One region of the Dyadobacter sp. HNCC25DJ183 genome, then DNA from elsewhere that is predicted to be linked to it. Evidence: riboswitches for the same ligand, from Rfam matches in the RefSeq annotation. Region 1 holds a riboswitch; each other region holds the start of a gene.
The links. A riboswitch is a leader RNA that binds a small molecule or an ion and turns the genes downstream of it on or off. The one in region 1 is predicted to bind thiamine pyrophosphate.
Positions count from the first base shown of each region.

Region 2: another riboswitch for thiamine pyrophosphate. It lies ahead of AC1XTG_RS15015 (TonB-dependent receptor); the one in region 1 lies ahead of thiS (sulfur carrier protein ThiS).
Region 3: another riboswitch for thiamine pyrophosphate. It lies ahead of thiM (hydroxyethylthiazole kinase); the one in region 1 lies ahead of thiS (sulfur carrier protein ThiS).

Region 1 covers NZ_JBXHAP010000001.1:556,668-564,175, reverse strand. Annotated here, with positions in the region: gene AC1XTG_RS02315 (hypothetical protein) at 1-261, opposite strand, end outside; gene AC1XTG_RS02310 (response regulator) at 614-1,504, shown strand; TPP riboswitch at 1,624-1,719, shown strand; gene thiS (sulfur carrier protein ThiS) at 1,789-1,992, shown strand; gene thiC (phosphomethylpyrimidine synthase ThiC) at 2,076-3,959, shown strand; gene AC1XTG_RS02295 (thiamine phosphate synthase) at 3,962-5,152, shown strand; gene AC1XTG_RS02290 (thiazole synthase) at 5,146-5,913, shown strand; gene thiH (2-iminoacetate synthase ThiH) at 5,903-7,030, shown strand; gene AC1XTG_RS02280 (RagB/SusD family nutrient uptake outer membrane protein) at 7,020-7,508, opposite strand, start outside.
Region 2 covers NZ_JBXHAP010000005.1:380,498-388,005, forward strand. Annotated here, with positions in the region: gene AC1XTG_RS14995 (type III PLP-dependent enzyme domain-containing protein) at 1-382, shown strand, start outside; gene AC1XTG_RS15000 (hypothetical protein) at 494-622, shown strand; gene AC1XTG_RS15005 (D-glycero-alpha-D-manno-heptose-1,7-bisphosphate 7-phosphatase) at 619-1,149, opposite strand; gene hemE (uroporphyrinogen decarboxylase) at 1,149-2,177, opposite strand; gene AC1XTG_RS15015 (TonB-dependent receptor) at 2,205-4,655, opposite strand; TPP riboswitch at 4,732-4,826, opposite strand; gene AC1XTG_RS15020 (hypothetical protein) at 5,177-5,410, opposite strand; gene rocD (ornithine--oxo-acid transaminase) at 5,526-6,791, shown strand; gene AC1XTG_RS15030 (S41 family peptidase) at 6,788-7,508, shown strand, end outside.
Region 3 covers NZ_JBXHAP010000006.1:226,297-233,804, forward strand. Annotated here, with positions in the region: gene AC1XTG_RS16710 (amino acid permease) at 1-387, shown strand, start outside; gene AC1XTG_RS16715 (hypothetical protein) at 390-842, opposite strand; gene AC1XTG_RS16720 (sensor histidine kinase) at 917-2,230, opposite strand; gene hxpB (hexitol phosphatase HxpB) at 2,281-2,955, opposite strand; TPP riboswitch at 3,046-3,141, shown strand; gene thiM (hydroxyethylthiazole kinase) at 3,227-4,030, shown strand; gene thiE (thiamine phosphate synthase) at 4,039-4,698, shown strand; gene thiD (bifunctional hydroxymethylpyrimidine kinase/phosphomethylpyrimidine kinase) at 4,727-5,545, shown strand; gene tenA (thiaminase II) at 5,542-6,186, shown strand; gene AC1XTG_RS16750 (TonB-dependent receptor) at 6,339-7,508, shown strand, end outside.

The sequences.
Region 1 (7,508 bases):
TGTATCATTGATCAGCTGCTTGGTCTTCATCTGGTAATGCAGTCCCTTGTGCCGGATTTCACCCTCGGCAGGCTCCGCATTGTCCCAGCTGACCTGATAAGGCACATTTACAGGCACTTTGATCACGATATCCCCGCCAAAATCATCCTGCCCGCCGTAGTTTCCACCCGCGCCCGACATTGCGGGTGTTTCTTCCAGCAAATACACAACCGAATAGCCCGCTGTATTATACAGCAGCAGACCAAAAAGCAGAAGTGACAAGAGCCGGTTCAAACTGAAAGTGATTGATTTTTCAAATGTATAAAAAAGGAGGGAATGTTTATGGGGAGCTGGTTGCTATTAGCTGTTGGCTGTTAGCTGTTGGCTGTTAGCTATTAGCTGTTGGCTGTTAGCTATAATACTTCGGCTTTCGGCTATCATACTTCGGCTTTTTTTGATTACGCTGCCAACAGCCGACAGTTAACAGCCAATAACTAACAGCCAATAGCTAACGGCCAATAGCCGACAGCCGACAGCCGACAGCCGATAGCCGATAGCCGAAGTTACACCAGATTCCCTTTTTTTGATACTTTTGCGTCTGTTACGCGACATCACAAAACTATTAACCACCATCATGACGGGTATTCCCACGCTCGAAACCCCTAAATCTATCTTTCTTGTTGATGATGACGAGGATGATCGAATGCTCATTAAAGAAGCCCTTGAACAGGTGATGCAGGACGTCACTATCATCGAAGTAAACGACGGCGTCGAGCTGCTTGAACTGATGAACCGCCGGACCAGCCTGCACGAGCCTGCATTGATTGTCATGGATATGAACATGCCGCGAATGAGCGGTCTGGAAGCCTCGTCCGTGATCAGGAGCAGCAGCAAACTCCGGCACGTGCCCATTGTAATGTTGTCGACTTCCTCCAATCAGGACCTGATTTTCAAAGCCTACTGCCAGGGGATCAATGCGTATATCACAAAGCCGGTATCCTACAATGCATACAGCAAACTTGCCGAGTCGATAAGCGTCTCGTTTTTGAACAGTTATCCTGTGCAGGAGGAAGTTGCACTGCCCGAAAACCTGGAAGGCAAGAACATCCTGATCGTGGAAGACAGCGACGATCATTGGGAACTGATGAATATTTCTTTGCGAAAGATCCTGCCTGATGTACATTTCACACGTTTCAGCGACGATACCGCGGCACGCGAGTACCTGCGCGACAACATCGACGTATCCCCGTTTCCGATTGATATGATCATTCTCGACCTGTACTTACCTACCAAACAGCAGGGGCTTGATCTTCTGAGTACGATGAAAAACTCGGTTAATAAGCTGCCTTTTGTGCCGGTAGTTGTTTTCAGCTTTTCAGATAACCCGGCCGATATCCGCGAAAGTTATTCGCATCAGGCAAATGCATTTGTGATGAAGGGAAAAAACCTCAGAGAATCCATGCAGCTCTTCCGCCAGCTGTGTGATTTCTGGTGGAATACGATTTCGTCGCCTGCCCGGGTTTAGTGTGCTTTACCTCAGCTTTTTAGTTAGTTAAATGGGCGGCTGCATTCGCTCGAAACGGTTTGCAGGCAGGCATTTTATTTTCTGAAAATTTTGATAACCCGCATTTTCAGATAGTTTTGTCGAAACTTTAGGGGTGTCCCGATATGCGGACTGAGATAATACCCTTTGAACCTGATGCAGCTAGTACTGCCGAAGGGAAAAGTAAGAGATACTGCTATTGTATCTCAATGAATCTTTCCATAAAGGTCCATTCCTGAAGTTTTTCTCACAAAACGTTTTTCAGAATGGAAATCACAGTTAACGATCAATCCCGCGAAATTCCCGACCATTATTCGGTGCATCAGCTATTATCCGGGCTCTTTCCCGACAGCCTGAAAGGCGTTGCCGTAGCGATCAACCAGTCAGTGCTGGCGAGGTCTGAATGGGAGCGCCGCACGCTGCAGCCTCACGACCGCATTACCCTGATCAAAGCCACTCAGGGAGGATAACCGACCGTTTTCTCAAAATTCAGTTTACCAATCTTCACCCGAACCACGCTGTACCAGCTGCGGTTTGTCCAATCCTGTATGTTATGAAAATTGAAAAAACACCTGAAAGCGGCGTGATCACGAGGACCCCCTTTCCTAATTCGCGTAAAGTGTATGTGCCAGGCAAGCTGCACAACATTTCGGTAGCAATGCGCGAAATTGCGTTGAGCGACACCAGAATACACGGAAAGCCCGGCGCGACGGAACCCAATGTGCCTGTAACCGTATACGATACCAGCGGCCCTTTCACCGACCCGCACATTGACATTGATGTAAAAAAAGGCCTGCCGCAACTCAGGTCGGAATGGATCCGCGCGCGGCAGGATGTAGAGCAGCTTGAAACGATATCTTCCAGCTATGGGCGGCAGCGGCTGTCCGATGTTCAGCTGGACCATCTTCGGTTTGCGCATGTCAACAAACCGCTGCGCGCCAGGTCCGGGCACAACGTATCACAGCTTCACTATGCCAAAAAGGGGATTATCACAGCGGAAATGGAGTACATCGCCATTCGTGAAAACCAGCGGATCGACCAGCATTTTAGTGAAATGAATGGGCGGGCAGGTGCATTGTCGCACCAGCATCCCGGCCAGAGCTTTGGCGCAAATACCCCTCAATCTTTCATTACACCCGAGTTTGTGAGACAGGAAGTTGCCGCAGGCCGGGCAGTGATCCCCTCCAATATCAACCACCCCGAAAGCGAACCGATGATCATCGGGCGCAACTTCCTGGTCAAGATCAATGCCAACATTGGTAACTCTGCGGTTTCGTCGAGCATTGAGGAAGAAGTGGAAAAAGCCGTATGGGCGTGCCGCTGGGGTGCAGATACGATCATGGACCTGTCAACGGGTAAGAATATCCATGAAACGCGCGAGTGGATCATCCGCAACTCGCCTGTGCCCATTGGTACCGTGCCGATCTACCAGGCGCTGGAAAAAGTGAATGGCAAAGCGGAGGACCTGACGTGGGAGCTGTTCCGCGACACGCTGATCGAGCAGGCGGAACAGGGAGTGGATTATTTCACGATCCATGCCGGTGTTTTGCTCCGCTACATTCCGCTCACCGCCAGGCGCATCACGGGTATTGTGTCAAGAGGAGGTTCCATTATGGCCAAATGGTGCCTGGCGCATCATAAGGAAAACTTCCTGTACACGCATTTTGAAGAGATCTGCGAGATCATGAAAGCGTATGACGTGGCTTTCTCGTTAGGCGACGGACTGCGGCCGGGCTGCATTGCCGACGCAAATGACGCCGCGCAATTTGCAGAGTTGGAAACACTGGGTGAGCTGACCAAAATTGCCTGGAAGCACGATGTGCAGACGATCATCGAAGGTCCGGGTCACGTGCCGATGCATTTGATCAAAGAAAATATGGAAAAGCAGCTGGAACATTGCAGCGAAGCACCTTTTTACACTTTGGGCCCGCTTACTACCGACATTGCACCCGGCTACGATCATATTACCTCCGCCATTGGCGCCGCGATGATCGGCTGGTTTGGTACCGCCATGCTTTGTTATGTGACGCCGAAAGAGCACCTCGGCTTGCCCAACAAAAAGGATGTGAAAGACGGAGTGATCACCTACAAAATTGCCGCCCACGCAGCGGATCTGGCCAAAGGTCACCCGGGTGCACAGTACCGCGACAATGCATTGAGCAAGGCGCGGTTTGAGTTCCGGTGGGCAGACCAGTTCAACCTCTCCCTCGATCCCGACACAGCCCGCGAGTTTCACGACGAAACATTACCTGCCGAAGGTGCCAAAATCGCGCATTTCTGTTCCATGTGCGGCCCTAACTTCTGTTCGATGAAAATCACCCAGGATGTGCGCGAGTATGCAGAAGAGAATGGGATGCTGACCAGCGCAGACATTGAAGAAGGTATGCAGGTGAAAGCCCGCGAGTTTGCACAGAAAGGCAGCGAGATCTATTTATAAGTATGAAAATCATCATCATATCCCGGCCCGACTTCTTTGAGGACGAAGCAACACGGATCAATGCGCTGTTTGATCAGGGAATGCAGCTGCTGCATTTGCGGAAACCAGATTGTAGCAGGGAAGAGCTCGCCTCACTGCTGCGTGACATCAATCCTGTCAACTATCCAAAGATCGCATTGCACCAGCACCATGAACTCGCAGAGGAGTTTGGTATTAAAAGGCTGCATTTTCCGGAGCAGCTTCGTTTGGCGCAAACAGAAGAATTGCTTCAAGATCAAAAATTACGAGGCTTTACACTCAGTACTTCCATTCACAATCCTGATGAACTGGCATGGTTATCCAATGCATTCAGCTATACGTTTTTAGGCCCGGTTTTCGATAGTATTTCAAAACTGAATTACCGCGCCGCATTGCCGGAGAATTTCAAGCTAGATCGTCTCAGTTTCAAAGGGGAAGTAATCGCAATCGGCGGGATTAATGACTCTAAATTGCAGGCTGTATATCAAATGGGCTTCAATGGCGCCGCACTCCTCGGCAGCATCTGGCTAGATCCCAACAATTCTCTTAACAGAATTGGCAGGCTGCAATTTATTTCTCAGGAGAATGGAGCGATCTCGCATCTGGATAGTATCAGCAGGGCTTTGGAGGCGGGTTGCCGCTGGATACAGCTTCGCGTGAAGAACAAGCCCGAGGAGGAAGTGCTGCAACTCGCCTGGGAAGCTACCCGGCTGTGCGACCGATATGGCGCGAAGCTGATCATCAATGATTTCCCAAGGGTTGCGCAGGCAGTGGAAGCCTACGGGCTGCATCTTGGACTCACGGATATGGCTGTTCCACAGGCGCGTGCATTGGTGGGAAGCCAAATGGTAATCGGCGGCACGGCCAATACCTGGGAAGATATCGTTCTCCGCGTGCAGGAAGGCTGTGACTACATTGGCCTGGGACCATTCCGGTTTACTACTACCAAGCAAAACCTCAGTCCGGTACTTGGGCTGGAAGGTTACATTGCGCTAATGCAAAAAATGGCTGCGGCAGGGTACAACACACCTATTATCGCGATCGGGGGCATTGTTCCTGATGATGTACCGGCCTTGCTCGCAACCGGAGTACACGGTGTCGCTATGTCGTCGGCGCTTCTCAATGTACCTGATCCGCAGGTTATTTTTCACCAAATTCAGAAAGCATTATGTTGAAAATTGCAGATAAAACATTCAATTCCCGCCTTTTTACGGGCACGGGTAAGTTCAGCTCTTCGCAAATCATGGAAGAAGCCCTGCTTGCCTCTGGTTCCGAGCTGGCAACCGTCGCTTTACGGCGCGTGGATATTCATAGTAGCCAGGATGACATTCTCCTGCATTTAAATCATCCCCAAATCAACCTTTTGCCCAATACTTCCGGGGTAAGGACAGCCAGGGAAGCCGTTTTCGCGGCGCAGCTCGCCCGGGAAGCATTGGAGACAAACTGGCTCAAACTCGAAATCCATCCCGATCCCAAGTACCTCATGCCCGATGCTATTGAAACACTGAAAGCGACAGAGGAGCTGGCAAAGCTTGGGTTCGTCATTCTTCCTTACATACACGCCGACCCGGTGCTTTGCAAGCGGCTTGAAGAAGCAGGAGCAGCCGCCGTAATGCCGTTGGGCTCGCCGATAGGCAGTAATAAAGGATTGAAGACGATTGACTTTCTCGAAATCATCATTGAACAAAGCCAGGTACCCGTGGTGATCGACGCGGGAATCGGGGCTCCTTCGGACGCAGCCAGGGCAATGGAGATTGGAGCCGATGCAGTGCTGGTAAATACAGCAATAGCCTCTGCCGGAGATCCGGTACAAATGGCGCGTGCCTTCCGCATGGCCGTAGAGGCAGGCAGAATGGCATTTGAAGCAAAATTAGGAAAACAGGGAAGCCAGGCTTCTGCCAGCAGCCCGTTAACAGCGTTTTTAGATGAGCTTTAAGCAAGTTTTTGAGCAACATCCGTGGGAAGAGGTGAAGGCCAGTATTTACGCAAAAACCGCCTCGGATGTAGAAAAGGCACTTTTATCGGAAAAGCGAACACTGGAAGATTTTAAAGCGCTGATATCTCCTGCTGCTACCGCCTACCTTGAACCTATGGCGCAGCTGAGCCGCAAGCTGACTCAGAAGCGTTTTGGCAAGACTATTCAGATGTACATTCCACTATATCTTTCGAATGAATGTACCAATATCTGTACCTATTGCGGATTCAGTTTGGATAATAAGGTTCGGCGCAGGACACTCTCGGAGGCTGAGATCTTGCAGGAGGCAGAGGTGATCAAAAAGCTGGGCTACGAACATGTGCTGCTGGTAACAGGAGAGGCAAACCAGACTGTTCACGTGGATTATTTCAAAAAAGTGCTGCGCCTGCTGCGGCCACATTTCTCAATGATCTCGATGGAAGTGCAGCCGCTCGACACCGAGGAATATGGAGAGCTGATTCCGCTGGGACTGAATACCGTATTGGTTTACCAGGAAACCTACCACCAGGAAGATTACCGTAAACATCATCCCAAAGGCAAAAAATCCAACTTCCTGTACAGGCTGGAAACACCCGACCGGCTCGGCAAAGCGGGCATTCACAAAATGGGATTGGGTGTGCTGATCGGTTTGGAAGATTGGCGGACAGACAGCTTTTTCACCGCATTGCACCTTCAATATCTTGAAAAAACATATTGGCAAACGCGGTACAGCTTGTCTTTTCCGCGCCTCCGCCCATTCTCCGGCGGACTCGAACCAAAAGTTGAAATGTCGGACAGGGAACTGGTTCAGCTGATTTGTGCCTACCGGATCATGAATGAAGAAGTGGAGCTTTCCCTTTCAACCCGGGAGTCGGAGAAGTTCAGGGACCATTGCATTCAGCTGGGGATTACCTCGATCAGTGCGGGTTCCAAGACCAACCCCGGCGGCTATGCGGTGGAAGCGGGCTCGCTGGAACAATTTGAGATCTCAGACGAACGTTCACCCGGGGAAATCGCCCGGGTGATACGAAACAGCGGCTATGAGCCCGTTTGGAAGGATTGGGATACTTATATGCAGGGCAGTATGGCTAATAGTTAGGATTTTGTCTGATATTCGGATTGGCGAGGATTTCACTTTGGGGAATGGGCCAGAGGTAATCCCTTTGCGGATTGTAGGCCCGTTCCTCTACTTTTACCGCCACGCCCGTTTCCGGGTTTGTAGCGCCGTAAACCTGTCCGTTCATTACTTTATCAACAATCCCCCAGCGCCGGATATCATAGTAGCGCTGTCCTTCAAAAGCCAGCTCGGCCTGGCGCTCGCGGCGGATCAGCTCGCGCATTTTGGCTTGTGAATTATACACCTTAACATCCACATTGGGCATATTGGAACGGTTCCTGACCATATTGATGTACTTCGTCACATCGGGATTGTTCCATTCACCGGACTCAATCAATGCCTCGGCGTAGTTCAGCAATACCTCTGCATACCGGACGATCATAAAGTCCAGCGAGCCACCTCTTGGCTGCCGGTCACGCGGGTCGAGGTACTTCTTGATCCAGTAACCTGTTGCAGTCGA
Region 2 (7,508 bases), on a different contig from region 1:
ACTTACTTGTGATTCGCAGGATTTCTACAACAGTGAAATGCACAGCGCCGATCTGTACATGCCGATTTTTGAAGAAGAAACCGAAAAACAATACATCGGATTTTTCCATACTGGCGCTTACCAGGAATCTCTGGGAGGCTACGGCGGAATCCAGCACTGTCTAATCCCGGCGCCAAAACACGTTTTGGTGGATAAGGATGAAGATGGCAAGATTACAACGCGTGTTTTCGCAGAAGAACAAAACAGCGATTCAATGCTTCGGATTCTGGGCTTTAAAGAAGAGCCTTTTACGAGCCAGATCAATAATAATGATGGCAAGGAAGATGCACCGGCAGCGCTGGCCGAAGTAGTAGAGGAAGAATTGGTTGAAACAAAAATTTAACCGCTTAATATAAAGTTCTTTGGATGAGTTCGTTATTAGTCAGATAGTAACGCTCGTTCAAAGAACTTTTTTTATATTTTTACGGTGACAAAATCTTATACGAACAGAAAAATGAAGAAGATACTGGTACTTTTCGCTATTTGCGGAACATTGGCAGCTTCTGCCTGCACCAAGCATGCTTGCCCGGCTTACGGCTCAATCCAGAAAGCGCCGCAAGCTGCTCCGATAGTAAAAGCCTAGTTTCCGGCTTTCAATATGATTTTGGCTGCTTCTAATAAATTAACAGCCGCATAATCACCCTCCGATCTTTCATTTTCAGGAACAATGTGAATTGTTCTCACTCCCGCATTTTTTCCAGCCTGCATATCCCTGTCACGGTCACCGATCATCCAGGATTGTTCAGGGTCAATGTTGTACTTACCGATTGCCTTTTCCAGCATCAGCGAGCCCGGCTTTCTCGATAGTGAAGCGCCGGAATATTGTGGGTGATAGGGAGAAAAGTACAGATCGTCCAGTACATTTCCGGAAGCCTGCTGCATCGCTTCGTGAATCGCGTACACGTTTTCAGGTCCGTACAGCCCTTTTGCAATTCCGGCCTGGTTCGTTACCACAATCAGCAGATAGCCCGCATTTTTCAGCAGGTTCAAAGCTTCCGGTACACCTTCCGGAATCACCAGCTCGTCGAGATTGTACATATAGTCCGGACAATCTTCATTGAGCACGCCGTCGCGGTCAAGGAAAACGCATTTGGTTTTTGGTACTGTCATTACAGGCTTGAATATTCTTTAACGGATTCAATGAAGCATCTTACCTTATCAGGATCAGTATCGGGATAAACGCCGTGGCCTAGGTTGGCAATGTATCTCTGTGTGCCAAACTGTTCCAGCATTTTCTTCACCTCAATCCTGATCTGATCGTACGAAGCATATAATACGCAGGGATCCAGATTTCCTTGCAGCGTTTTGTTCGGGATCAGTTCACGCGATTCACGGATATCCATATTCCAGTCGAGCCCCACCACATCGCAGCTCAGTTCGCTGATCTCTTTTCTTGCAAAGAATGCACCTTTGGCAAAAACAGTAACTGGTACTTCGTTAATCGCGTCGCAAATCTGCTTGATATAGGGAAGTGAGAAGACGCGGTACTGCTCAGGCGAAAGAATGCCCGCCCAGGAATCAAATAGCTGCACGAGATTGGCACCTGCTGCAACCTGCGCTTTCAGGTAAGCAATGGTGCTGTCTGTTATTTTTTGAAGTAATGCGTGCGAGAATTCAGGATCTGCGTATAAATGCTTTTTGGCGACAGAAAACGTCTTGGAGCCTTTTCCTTCTGTCATATAACAGAAAATCGTAAATGGCGCTCCTGCGAAACCTATCAACGGAACCCGATTTTCCAGTCCCTGCTTGGTGATTTTGATAGCATCCAGCACATATTTCAGATCTGTTTCAGGCTCGGCGATATGCAGCTTTGCAAGATCCTGCATGGAATGCACGGTTGCCGGGAAAACCGGTCCGCGCTGCTCGGCCATTTCATAAGGCAGCCCCATTGCTTCGGGGATTACGAGAATATCTGAAAATATGATAGCCGCATCAACGCCGAGTAAATCAACCGGTTGCAATGTTACTTCGGCTGCCAGTTCCGGTGTAGTAGCAAGCTTGATGAAGCTGCCGGCTTTTTCTCTGACAGCCCGATATTCAGCCAAAATCCGGCCAGCCTGGCGCATCATCCAAACCGGCGTCCGCTCCGTTTTCTCGCCCCGCGCCGCACGGAGTAAAAGGTCATTTTTGAGTTCCATGCGGCAAAGGTAGCCAGAAAGTCGAAATCAAAACCTAAAATTGACCCCTACCAGAAAGTTTCTGCCGGCTTGCGGGAAGTAGAAATTTTCTTGTGTTAATGCGCCTCCGGCGATGTAGCCGTAGGTGTAGCCATTGGATTCATATTGTTCAGCCAGGATGTTGTTGACAAGCAGGTTGAATGCAATTTCATTCGCCCATTTCGGTTTGATCGTCCACGATAAACGCACATCATTCGTAAAATAGGCATCCAATCTCCGGCTTTCTGTGGAGGTATTGTCGAGATATTGCTTCCCTACATACTTCGTCAGTAATGCGAGCTCCACGTTTTTGTAGATTGAATAAGTCAACTGACTTCCGGCGATTACATTTGGCGAGAAAGAAATGTCAGACTTTCCATGATTTATGGTTTGGTAGCCTCCATTATCATAATCAACCACATACTCGGTGAAATTATCGATTTTGTTCCGGCTGAAAGTTGCATTTACATTCCATTTCAAAAAGCGGTTGAAAGCCACTGCGCCTTCCAGCTCTATTCCTGTACGGTAACTTTTCGGAACATTCACGCGGATTGAATTGCCGACGTCATTGATCTGCCCGGTGAGTACCAGCTGATTTTTGTAATGCATTAAATAATAGTTGGCCGCAAAAGCCCATTTTCCCTGCTGTGTCCGGAAACCCGCTTCCACATTTTGGAGACTTTCATTTTTTGGAAATAAAACGGCGGTTGTGTTTGTAAGATCGTCGCGGTTCGGCTCGCGGTTACCAATACTGTAAGAGGCATAAACACTGCTTTGGTCCGCAATCTGGTAAGTTAAGCCAGCTTTTGGATTGAAAAAAGAGTACGATTGATCAACCGCCAGTTGGACCTGGTCATTGTCTGTTCCATGAATGGCGTGACTTACAGTCCTGAATTGCAGATCTGCAAACGCATTGAGTTTGTCGGTAAACTGGTAATACAGTTTTCCATAAACATTGAAATCCTTTTTGATTCCCTGACTGTAATAATACCGATGCTCATTTTCGATATTTCCCGCATTTCTCGCCCAGATAATCTGTCCGTAATGGTCACCATCGTATTTATTCCAGCCACCGCCGATGCTGGCAGTCAGCTTTTTGAAACTGTTATAATCCAGTGAAAAGGTAGTTCCGTAAAAGTAATTGTCAAGCCAGCGTCTGCGGATCAGATCGGTGCTTTCCAGCGTGTCCGGGCCGATTACTACATTGGGCAAGTTATAGTTCGCGTAATCATCACCTTCCCGGTACTGTTCGTAATATCCCAAACCTCTTACCAGAAATGCATTCAGGTTGAAGTTCCATTTGTCGCTCAGGTTATGCGAAGAAACAATCTGATAATGGTCCTGGCGGTAGTTATCCACCTCGTTTTTGTAAGTATATGAATTGTAAGTGCGGTTGTCGGAGTTGAGCAGGTTTTGGGCATCTGCTTCGTCCAACCCGTTTCTGTCGATATAGCCTAAGATTCCCTCGCGATTTCCGCGCAACTTAGCTTCTGGTACCCCGTTCCACGACTGGTACGTCCGCTCTTTTCCCGAAAATACATTCACCCGCACAAAACTTTTCTTGCCAAAATAACCACCTGACAAATAATAGGAATGCAGCTCAGAAGCAGCGCGGTCCACAAAACCGTCCGACGAAACACGGGAAAGCCGCGCGTCAAATGTGAATTTATCTTTGATCAAGCCGGTACCCACTTTCAATGTGTTTTTGAAAGTATTGAAAGATCCGTAAGCATTGTTCAGCTCGGCATAAGCTTCTTTACGCAATGCATTGGTGTTGATATTGACGGTTGCGCCAAAAGAAGCGGCTCCATTGGTAGAGGTACCTACGCCGCGCTGGATCTGAATGCTGCTCACGGACGAGGCAAAGTCGGGCATATTCACCCAAAAAACGCCCTGGCTTTCAGCATCATTATAAGGTATTCCGTTGACGGTCACATTGATGCGCGTTGCATCAGAGCCGCGGATCCTGATTCCGGTGTAACCCACACCTGCGCCCGCGTCGCTTGTACTTACCAGCGAAGGGGTAAAGTTGAGTAATACCGGTAAATCCTGACCAAGATTTTGCTTGTCGATAGCCGCGGCGCTCACATTCGTAAATGCCATGGCGCTTTTTTCATTCACGCGGGTTGCATTGATCACTACCTCATCGGCCTGGTAAGTGCTGCGGACCAGCTTGACTTCCAGCTGATTTTGTCCCGTTAACTGGATTTGAATACTTTGGTAGCCAATGTAAGAGACTTCGATCTGGCCGACGTTCTCCGAGATGTTGCGGAGGGAGAAGTTTCCGTTCTGGTCGGAGTTGGTACCTCTTATATCGGAAGCGACGATGGTCGCTCCGGGGAGCGGCTTGCCGTCTTCGGCGTCGGTAACGCGACCGGAAATGGTGCGTTGTGCAAAGGTATTGGTACAAAAAGCCACGCTGAAAATCAGCATAAGCAGATAGGTAGTAACGTTTCGCATTGCGAGATAAATAGTTACAACAGGCAGGGGCCACCTATCTTGGTTTAAAACAATAAATGAAACTTAGAAGCAATGGATTATTCCAGCTTTCTCTTCCTACGCCGGCATTACCCGGATCAGGTTTATGGGTATGATCTCAGCCCGTCAGGTAGGGCACCCCTTTGAGATTATGGTTGCAAAAGTACTGAGCGAAATTGACGTTTCAAGCGAAGACAGTGCTATTCTTTTCTGGATTCCAGTCTATCGAGATTCAGACTTGTATGAAAAATAGCGAAAGCGACGACGCTTTTTTTTTACTTCGTCAATCCTAAAATGTATGTTAAAGGGAAAGATTGGTATCCGAGCCACACGGGCATTTTTATATCGAATTTCATATAAGTAGGGATTGCTACCTATAAATTCGAGTTTTCTTTTGACCAAGTGTGTGAATCGCCTGCCCAAGCCGGGTTGCTGTTTATCATACCATTGTGCAGCTTCCCTGATATCACGCCGGGCAGAGCGTGGAATCTGAATTCTGTACATTAAAGATCCTTTTCAATCTCTCTCATGGCTTCTTCCAAATCCAGCGAATCTTCCAGTCCGGCATCAAATGCTTCCATTCTATTCAGGACGATCTTTTTTTGCCAGTCAGGAATTTGATATGCTCCTGCACTTTCAATGTCAGAAGGTTCGGACTTGAGGGAGTTCCATTCCTGTACGGGAATAAATATGCGAGTCAGGATGTTTTGATAATCTGGATTATAGTGCGCTTTCATGATCTTTGATTTTGTGATCTTTTACAAATATAAGATTATAAGGCTTACTGTAAAATCACTGATTCCCTCAATGCTTTTCTCTATTTTTACGTAAGATAGAAAAGACAATATAACGATGGAAAAAATCTCAGACTATACAGACACGATCAGCAGCTCACAGCAGGCAATAGAGCTCGAATACCGCTATGGCGCTCATAACTACAAACCAATGCCTGTCGTGCTGGAAAGAGGATCAGGCGTGCATGTCTGGGATGTGGAAGGCAGACAGTACCTCGATTTTCTCTCTGCGTATAGTGCCGTCAGCCAGGGGCATTGCCATCCGCATATCATCAATGCATTGATCTCGCAGGCACAGAAACTGACCCTTACTTCGCGTGCATTTTACAACGACCGTTTGGGAGAATGTGAAAAGTACCTGTGCGAGTACTTTGGGTATGATAAGGTTTTAATGATGAATTCGGGCGTGGAAGGCGGCGAAACCGCATTGAAACTTACCCGGAAATGGGCATATAAAGTAAAAGGAATCGAGCCTGGAAAAGCCAAAACAGTTTATGCTTCGGGTAACTTCTGGGGGAGGACACTGGCCGCTATTTCATCTTCAACCGATCCTTCCAGCACCGATGATTACGGGCCGTTTTTGCCGGGTTATGAAATCATTCCTTACGATGATCTGGATGCATTGGAATCTATTTTCAAAAGCGATCCTAATGTAGCCGGTTTTATGGTTGAGCCGATCCAGGGAGAAGCCGGCGTGGTAGTACCAAAAGCAGGTTATCTGAAAGGAGTGCGTGATTTGTGTACCCAATACAATGTGCTTTTCATAGCTGACGAAGTGCAAACCGGCATCGGGCGAACAGGGAAGCGACTTGCCTGTGACTGGGAAGGTGTAAAACCGGATATACTGGTTCTGGGAAAAGCGCTTTCAGGTGGTGTAATGCCGGTTTCAGCTGCATTTGCCGACGATGAAATTATGCTCACGATCGCGCCAGGCGAGCACGGCTCTACTTACGGCGGTAACCCGCTGGCTTGTGCTGTGACCATCGCTGCCATGGAAGTGGTAGAAAATGAAAACCTGGCTGAAAATGCGGACAGAATGGGTTCTCTTTTCAGAAGAAGAATGCAGGATTTACAACAACAATGTTCTCTGATTGAAAGCGTTAGAGGAAAGGGGCTTCTGAATGCGATTGTAATTCGTGATGGTGAAGAAGGTACTACCGGAATGGAACTTTGTTATAAAATGATGGAAAAAGGCTTGCTATGTAAACCTACCCACGGCAACAAAATTCGTTTTGCACCCCCGCTGGTGATCAATGAAAAACAAATGAACCAGGCTTGTGACATTATCAAAGAAGTTTTCCTCGCATTTAACAACGCATTATGAAAACTAAATACCTCCTGATCCTCCTGCTCACAGGTGCGCTTTTTAATGGTTGTCGTGAAAAAAACGTTGATCCTGCTACGGAAACGCAGACCAACGAATGGATTTACGCCAATATGAAGTACTGGTACTACTGGAATGACCACATCACCGCTTCACCGGATTATACAAAAAAGCCGGACGATTTTTTCGAATCCTTATTGTACAGGTTCGATGCAAATGCGCGGCCTGACGGGGATCGTTTTTCGTGGATACAGGAAAGTGCAGATGAATTGCAGGCTTCGCTGGCAGGAGAATCCAAAACGACCGGAATGGAGTACAAGCTGGTGTATTTTCCAAGTGGCTCCACCAATGTAATCGGGATTGTATTGTACGTAATCCCCGATTCACCGGCCGACAAAGCCGGATTCGTGCGGGGGGATATTTTCAATAGTGTAAATGATCAGAAACTGACCGGGAGCAATTACAGTCAGCTACTGAATACCGAGGATAAAAAGACATTCAAACTGGCAAAAATTAATGGTACTGCACTGGAAGAAACAACGACCAGCAGGGAGCTTGCACCGATTGTTTTGCAGGAAGATCCCGTCTTTTTTGATACAATATTCACGTACGGGCCCAACAAAATAGGGTATGTAGTTTACCATCAGTTTATCCCGCAGCCTTACAAGACAAGCAACGGACAGTACGATAAAAAGCTGGATAACATCTTTACAAGCT
Region 3 (7,508 bases), on a different contig from region 1:
GATCATAAAGGCATTTCGGCGCAATCTAAATTCAGGGTACCTTACCTGAATGGAAAGTACCTTGTCGGGTTGTTGTTTGTGATTGCAGTAATTGGTCTGGCGTTATACGGACAGGAAGTAGTTGCAGAATGGGACACACTTTCCGGCGCTGAAATCATCGAGCACAAGCTGCTGACGATTATTTTCTGGATTACCTGGGCGGTTTTATCAGTGATGAGCTTCAAACATAATTTTTCAATACTGCCGGTAGCAGGTATCCTGACAAACCTGTACCTGATGACCGAACTAGGCTCTTCCAACTGGCTGATCTTCGTGATCTGGCTGGCGATCGGGCTGGTGATCTATTTCAGCTACGGATACCGCCGGAGTAAACTAGCCGCTCAGTAACTTTATAGTTTTTCTACTTTCAGCTTGATCCGGTGAACTTCTTTCTGACGCATGCTGTCGAGCGAAGGTCCGGGCTCCAGTGCTGAAAGTATGAATCTGTATTGCTGGCCGGCGAAGTTTTTGTCAAGTGTATCCGTCAATACAAAAGGCGTGTTAGTGCTGTCTTTCCGGAAAAATCTGCAATCTCCGAGACACATCTTGACGTGCTCACTGATCCCACCTTCTGTCGTCACGCCCGATAACAGCAGGTCTACCTGCGCATTGCCCGCCCAAACACAATTTGCGCCTTCGGGACAGCGGCTGTCTTCGTAAGCAAAGAAAGTCAGGGTAGCCTTCGGTACATTGTTAATCGTAATCGTTTCCTTGTACGAGATGTACTCGTCTTTATTGATGGAATTATCCTGGCAGGAAAGGATAGTGACTAAACCGGCGATCAGGAAGAGAAGCTTTTTCATTATAAACCACATTTAGTTTTCTGAAAGACCTGCAAAACCTGTAAATGGTTGGAAGTAAATGGCGCGGCGTCCGGTTAAATAATGAGTGTGAAAGTAGTCCCTTTTCCCACCTCGGAAGTCACATTGAGCTGACCGTTATGCTGCTGTAAAATTTGGCGCGAAAGACTTAATCCAATACCTGATCCAGTCTTTTTGGTTGTGTAAAAAGGAATGAAAATGTTCTCGATCGCCTCTGGTTCGATACCGTCCCCATTATCAGCTACCTCGATCATCACGGTATTGTCGGTCTGGTAGGCGGTGAGTGTGATGAGCCGGTCGGTTTGGGCCGAAAAAGCCTCCGAAGCATTTTTGACGAGGTTAATTAAAACCTGCTGGATCTGATCTGCATCGGCTTTGACCATCAGGTTCTCCGGCTTCACAGAAAGTTTCCATAAAACACCCGACTTGGTGAGGTCTGTCTGGAGCAGCTGCAACACTTCCTGCAAAAGCTCTGCAACACTGTGGCTGGCGAAAACAGGTTTGGGCAGCGTTGTAAAATCGCGGTAAGCATTTACAAACTGCATCATACCCTTGCTGCGTTTTTCGAGCGTAGATAATGCCTCTTTCAAGTCATTAACTGCCTCCTGGTCGCTGGTCGATTTTTCAATATCTTCATTCACAATCAATCGCATGGTACCTACCAGCGATACGATCGGCGTCATGGAATTCATGATCTCGTGGCGTAAAACGCGCGTCAAGTTTTGCCAGGATTCAACTTCCTGCTGCTGTAATTCAGTTTGAATATTTTGTAAAACCACAATCCTGACCCACATACCGCGCAGCTGGATCGCCGCACCCTGCAATGCAAGAGGTTGGTCTGACGGAGTACGGTACAATTCCCGCACGCCGCTGTTCAGGTTGGAAAGCAGCTCGTAAAGGCGCGGATGCTTGTCTTTCAGCTCCACAAGCTGGTGTAGCCGGTAAATACCGAGCATGCGCAAAGCTGCATTGTTGATCAGGTTCACCTGCCCCGTACTGTCAAAAGTGATCAACCCCGTACCGATATGCTGCACAATGGTATTCAGGTATTGAAGGTTCGCTTCCTTTTCTGCCCTTGCCTGACGAAATGCGTGCAATACCTCATTGAACTGCTGGTTGAGCTCCTTGAAAGTACGCCCCATCTTATTGTCCGACCTGAAATTGATCGTAAAGTCAGAGTACCGTACCGATTCCAGGAAATAGGTGAGCTTCCTGTTTACATTGGTTACATACTGATACAATAGTGAAGCCTGCACAAATATGAAAATGGTTCCGAGCACATACACGAGCATTTCATTGGTATGCCTGGCAGCAAGCCACGCTAGAGCAATCACGCTCAGGATAATGATCGCTATCCTGATCATGATCATAATACTAAAGTGCCGAAGTCCGATCATTTTGTAGGGCCGGGGTAGGAGGGTTAATTTTCAAGAATGTTCTGCGGAACACCCGACATTTCGCTCAATATATATTTTTCCAGCGAGCTGATTTTATAATGCGCCATATCAAATTTCGGATCTTTGAAAACTTCCGCAGCAGGAACCGAAATGGTCACCATTCCCGCAGCATGCGCCGACCGCAGCCCGGCGTGAGAATCTTCAAATGCAATGCATTCTTCCGGCAGTACGCCCAGTTTTTTGGCGGTGGTCAGGTACACAGCCGGGTGTGGTTTGGTGAATTCTTCGAGCTCTCCTGAATGCCAGGTATCAAAGTATTCCGTGATATTCAATCTTTCCAGTACGCCTTCGATCAGGTCCATGTGTGAAGCGGAAGCTACTGCCAGCTTCAAACCTTCGGCTTTAAGCGTTTTGAGCAGTTCAATCGCGCCAGGCATTGCCTTTGCATTGTTGAGGATCAGCGTATGTGCCTTTTCCAGGATCTCTTTTTCAAGCTCTTCGAATGAAGGGGTGTTCCAGGGTTGGATTTTGTGACAAAAATCAAGGAAAAGCTTGATCGACAAACCTGTGGTCTGGAGTTTAAGTGCGTCAGTAATTTCAAAATTTACTTTTTTCATTACTTCATGGGCCGCCTGGTGCCACATTGGCTCTGAGTCGATCAGGAGGCCGTCCATGTCAAAAATTGCTGCTTTGATCATATTTGGGTTATTGTAAATGCGAAATCGGGTTGGTGATTGGTTGAGAATTGTTTTTTAATAACTCCTTAAAACTACTACTTTCGTAAATAAGAATGGCTTTGGGGGTGTCCAAAATAAGGACTGAGATTTATACCCTTTGAACCTGAAACAGTTGGTACTGTCGTAGGAAAAAGCGTGCGCGATCATGTGATCTGCAATACCTTACAAAAAGCCCGCCAATGCGCGGCCGCTCCCTCCATTTGCCCATTCGTTTTTTAACAAACACCGTGCTATGGACTTTCATCTTGAACAAAATCTCACTCAGCTGAGGAATACTGCGCCGCTCGTGCACAACATTACCAATTTCGTGGTGATGAACTATACAGCCAATGCATTGCTGGCAGCAGGTGCATCGCCGGTAATGGCGCATGCAGTTGAGGAAGTGGAAGAAATGGTGTCGATCGCCGGCGCGCTCGTTGTGAATATCGGTACCTTATCGGCACCGTGGGTGGCAGGTATGAAACTGGCGATCCGAAAGGCTTCCGAACTGAACAAACCCATTGTGCTGGACCCCGTGGGTGCAGGCGCTACCGGCTACCGGAATCAAACTCTTACAGAATTACTGGAACTCGCATCTCCTGCCATTATCCGCGGAAACGGGTCTGAAATACTCGCATTGGCAGGCGCTAACATCCGAACGAAAGGCGTCGACAGTACCGCCAGTTCTATGGACAGCTTCGAAGCAGCGCGCGCATTGAGCCGTCAGTTTGGCTGCGTCGTCAGTGTGAGCGGCGCCACCGATATCATCGTTAAAGGAGAACAAACTGCCTACATTTCCAACGGCGTCGCGTTGATGACGAAAGTAACCGGAATGGGCTGCTCCGCCTCTGCGATCGCAGGCGCCTATGCGGCGATTGCTGCCGATCCTTTTGAAGCAGCTGTTTCTGCTGCAGCAACAATGGGCGTTTGCGGCGAACTTGCTTACCGCCATGCAAAGTTGCCCGGCTCTTTCCAGATTGCTTTTCTGGATTGCTTGTCAGATATTACGCCGGCACACCTGGCTGAGCTGGCCAGGATCAAATTTTCTGAATCATAATAAAAACAATGAATGCACCTGAAGAAAACGTACAGCTTTACCTGGTCACAGACGAGGCCGCCTGTATGGGACGCGATTTGTACTGGGTAGTGGAAGAAGCGGTACAAGGTGGAGTTACAATGGTGCAGCTGCGGGAGAAAACGCTCTCTACGCGTGCCTTTATCGAACGTGCCAAAAGGTTGAAGGAAGTTTTGCAACCCTATAATGTACCGCTGATCATCAATGATCGGGTAGATGTTGCCCTTGCAGCCGATGCAGACGGTGTGCACGTGGGACAAAGTGATATGCCCTACGAAATCCTGAATCAAATGCTGCCCGCCAGCAAGATCATCGGGCTTTCGGTTGAAAGTGAAGCCGATTTGATCGAGGCAGCGCAATGGGATCTATCATACCTCGGATTAAGCCCGCTTTATGCAACTCCCACCAAAACGGATACAAAAAGTCCCTGGGGAATAGAGGGGCTGCGCCGGGCCGTCACGCAGAGCAAACATTCACTGATCGCGATCGGCGGTATTAATTTCATGAATGCAGAGGAGGTGATCCGGAATGGTGCGGGCGGCATTGCCGTAGTATCCGCGATCTGTAGCGCGACTTCCCCTTACGAGGCCGCATTCCGGCTCAAATCGATCATTCTGAATACCACAGCAGGCGCACCTGAACAAACCTGACGATACCTACCAAATCCACAACCACCAAATGACCCGATACCCCACAGTCCTCACGATTGCCGGCTCCGATAGCGGAGGTGGCGCCGGAATCCAGGCCGACCTGAAAACAATTGCTGCATTAGGCGCCTACGGCGTATCCGCGATCACCGCACTCACTGCCCAGAATACGCAGGGTGTAAGATCGATCCACGCAGTACCGCCTGCTTTTCTGAAAGAACAGATCGAAGCGGTGTTTGACGATATTGCTGTTGATGCGGTGAAGATCGGGATGGTCAATACCATTGAAGTGGCGCAGGTAATTGCAGAAATGCTGGAACGTTACAAACCCGGGTTTGTGGTTTTTGATCCGGTAATGGTCTCCACAAGCGGTTCCAGGCTGATCCGCGAAGAAACGGTGGCTGTGCTCTGGGAAGAACTATTCCCGCTTGTCCATTTAATCACCCCTAACCTCGACGAAGCACGTATTCTGATTTCGGAAAAGATCGATTCTGTTGAAGCGATGAAAATGGCGGCCGAAGAAATGGTGAGCAGAGGCTGTAATGCGGTGCTCCTCAAAGGCGGGCATCTTGTGGCGCCCGTTTTGTCAGACATTTTTGCCCGGAAAGATCAGGATACCCTAATTCTCGAAAGCAGCTATATCGACAGCCGGAATGTGCACGGGACAGGCTGTACTTTGTCTTCGGCGATTGCCGCATTTGTTGCCAATGGGAACTCTGTTCCGGAATCTATCATTTTTGCCAAAGAATACATTTCCAGCGCGATCGAAGCTGGTAAAGATGTAACCACAGGCCATGGACCCGGTCCGCTTAACCATTCTTTTTCTCCCATTCCCATGCAGTTGATATGATCAAGTTTACCGACCTGCTCTGGGAGCGTGCATTGCCCATTTACGAGCAAATACAGGCACACCCGTTTAACCAGGAGCTGAAAGCGGGGACTTTACCGCTGGATAAGTTCAAATATTACATTTACCAGGATTCACTCTACCTCGCCGATTTTGCCAGGGCGCTCGCCGCCACAGGCGTGAAAGCAGGCAATAGCCACGAGCTGCTGGACTTTCTGGAATTTGCACAAAACGCGATCCTCGTCGAACGTGCGCTTCATGTCAGCTATTTCAATGAATACGCGATCGATTACCAGAGCGGAAAAGGGCCGGGCTGTTTTGCCTATACCAACTACCTCCTGGCGACCAGCGCATTTGAACCTTACGAAGTATCAGTAGCTGCATTACTGCCTTGTTTCTGGATATATAAAAAGGTCGGTGACTACATTTACGCCAATCAAACCACACCAAATCCTTACCAGAACTGGATCAATGCATACGCCGGCGAAGACTTCGCGCACTCGGTCCAGAAAGCACTCAACATCTGCAACCAACTGGCCGAAAACGCCTCAGAACAAACCCGCAAGCAAATGATGGAGGCATATCTCACAGCAACGCGGATGGAGTTGGAGTTTTGGGCGAGTGCTTATGGGGTTGGCATTTAGGTGTATTTGGGGGAGGAAGGATGAAGGAGGAAAGGGAGGAAGGCTTCCCTTTCCTCCCTTTCCTCCTTCATCCCTTTCCTCCACTAAATCATTTCTCTCCCAAAAAAATAGGGTAACGCTTAGCCTGGTTGTCAATGCTGAAACAACCAGCTATGAAAAAGTATATCTTCACGATGATTGCCGCTGCTTTTGGGGCGGGGGCTTTTGCGCAGCAGCTTGCGCAGACTGTCAAAGGACGCGTTCTTGACACTGAATCACAGCAGCCTGTTATAGGTGCCAATGTGATTATCACCTCACTTAATCCCGTACAAGGTGCAGCCACCGATGCAGAGGGGAACTTCCGGATTGAGCATGTGCCGGTGGGAAGGCACGCATTCAGAATTACTTCTGTGGGGTATGATGATGCTTTTTTGCAGGAAATAGGAGTAGGGTCCGGGAAGGAAGTGGAGCTGAATATCAGGCTCACAGAATCTTTCCGCGCATTGGACGAGGTCGTTGTAAAGGCACAAAAGGAGACCGGCGCCCCATTGAATGATATGGTGAGCGTGAGCGGAAGGTCGTTTACAGTTGATCAGACTAAAAGATTTGCTGCTTCCGTCAACGATCCGGCAAGAATGGCGCTGTCTTTTGCGGGCGTATCCACCACAGACGACGGCGGCAATCTGATTATCATCCGCGGTAACAGTCCCAAAGGTTTGTTGTGGAGAATGGAAGGGGTTGAAATTCCGAACCCCAATCACTTCGCTTCCGAAGGTACCTCGGGCGGCGGCGTAAGTGCATTGAGCGCGAATGTGCTGGGTAACTCCGACTTCCTGACTGGTGCATTCCCCGCTGAATATGGCAATGCAACGTCCGGCGTTTTTGACCTCAAACTCAGGAAAGGCAACAACGAAAAGCGCGAGTATGCATTACAGGCAGGTGTACTAGGTCTTGATTTTGCTGCCGAAGGTCCGATCGGGGCAAAAGGCGGTGCATCTTATCTTGCCAACTACCGGTATTCAACGCTGTCTATCCTGAGCAAGTTGGGTGTCACGATGGGCGATGCCGTCAATGATTTTCAGGATGGGGCATTCAAGGTATACCTGCCTTACGATGAAAAAGCCGTGGTTTCGGTCTGGGGAATGGGGGGTATCAGTACTTCCACGGTTAATAATGACGATATCAAAGAAAAGTTTACCTCCAACCGCGGGATGCTGGGGGTGAATTACCTGCGGTATCTCAACAGCCGGTCTTACATGGAAACGATTGTTTCCTACGCGGCTACCAGGCAGACCGGCGATTTTCTGGATAAGGAAAGTCAGGACGTTTATCAGCAGAACTTT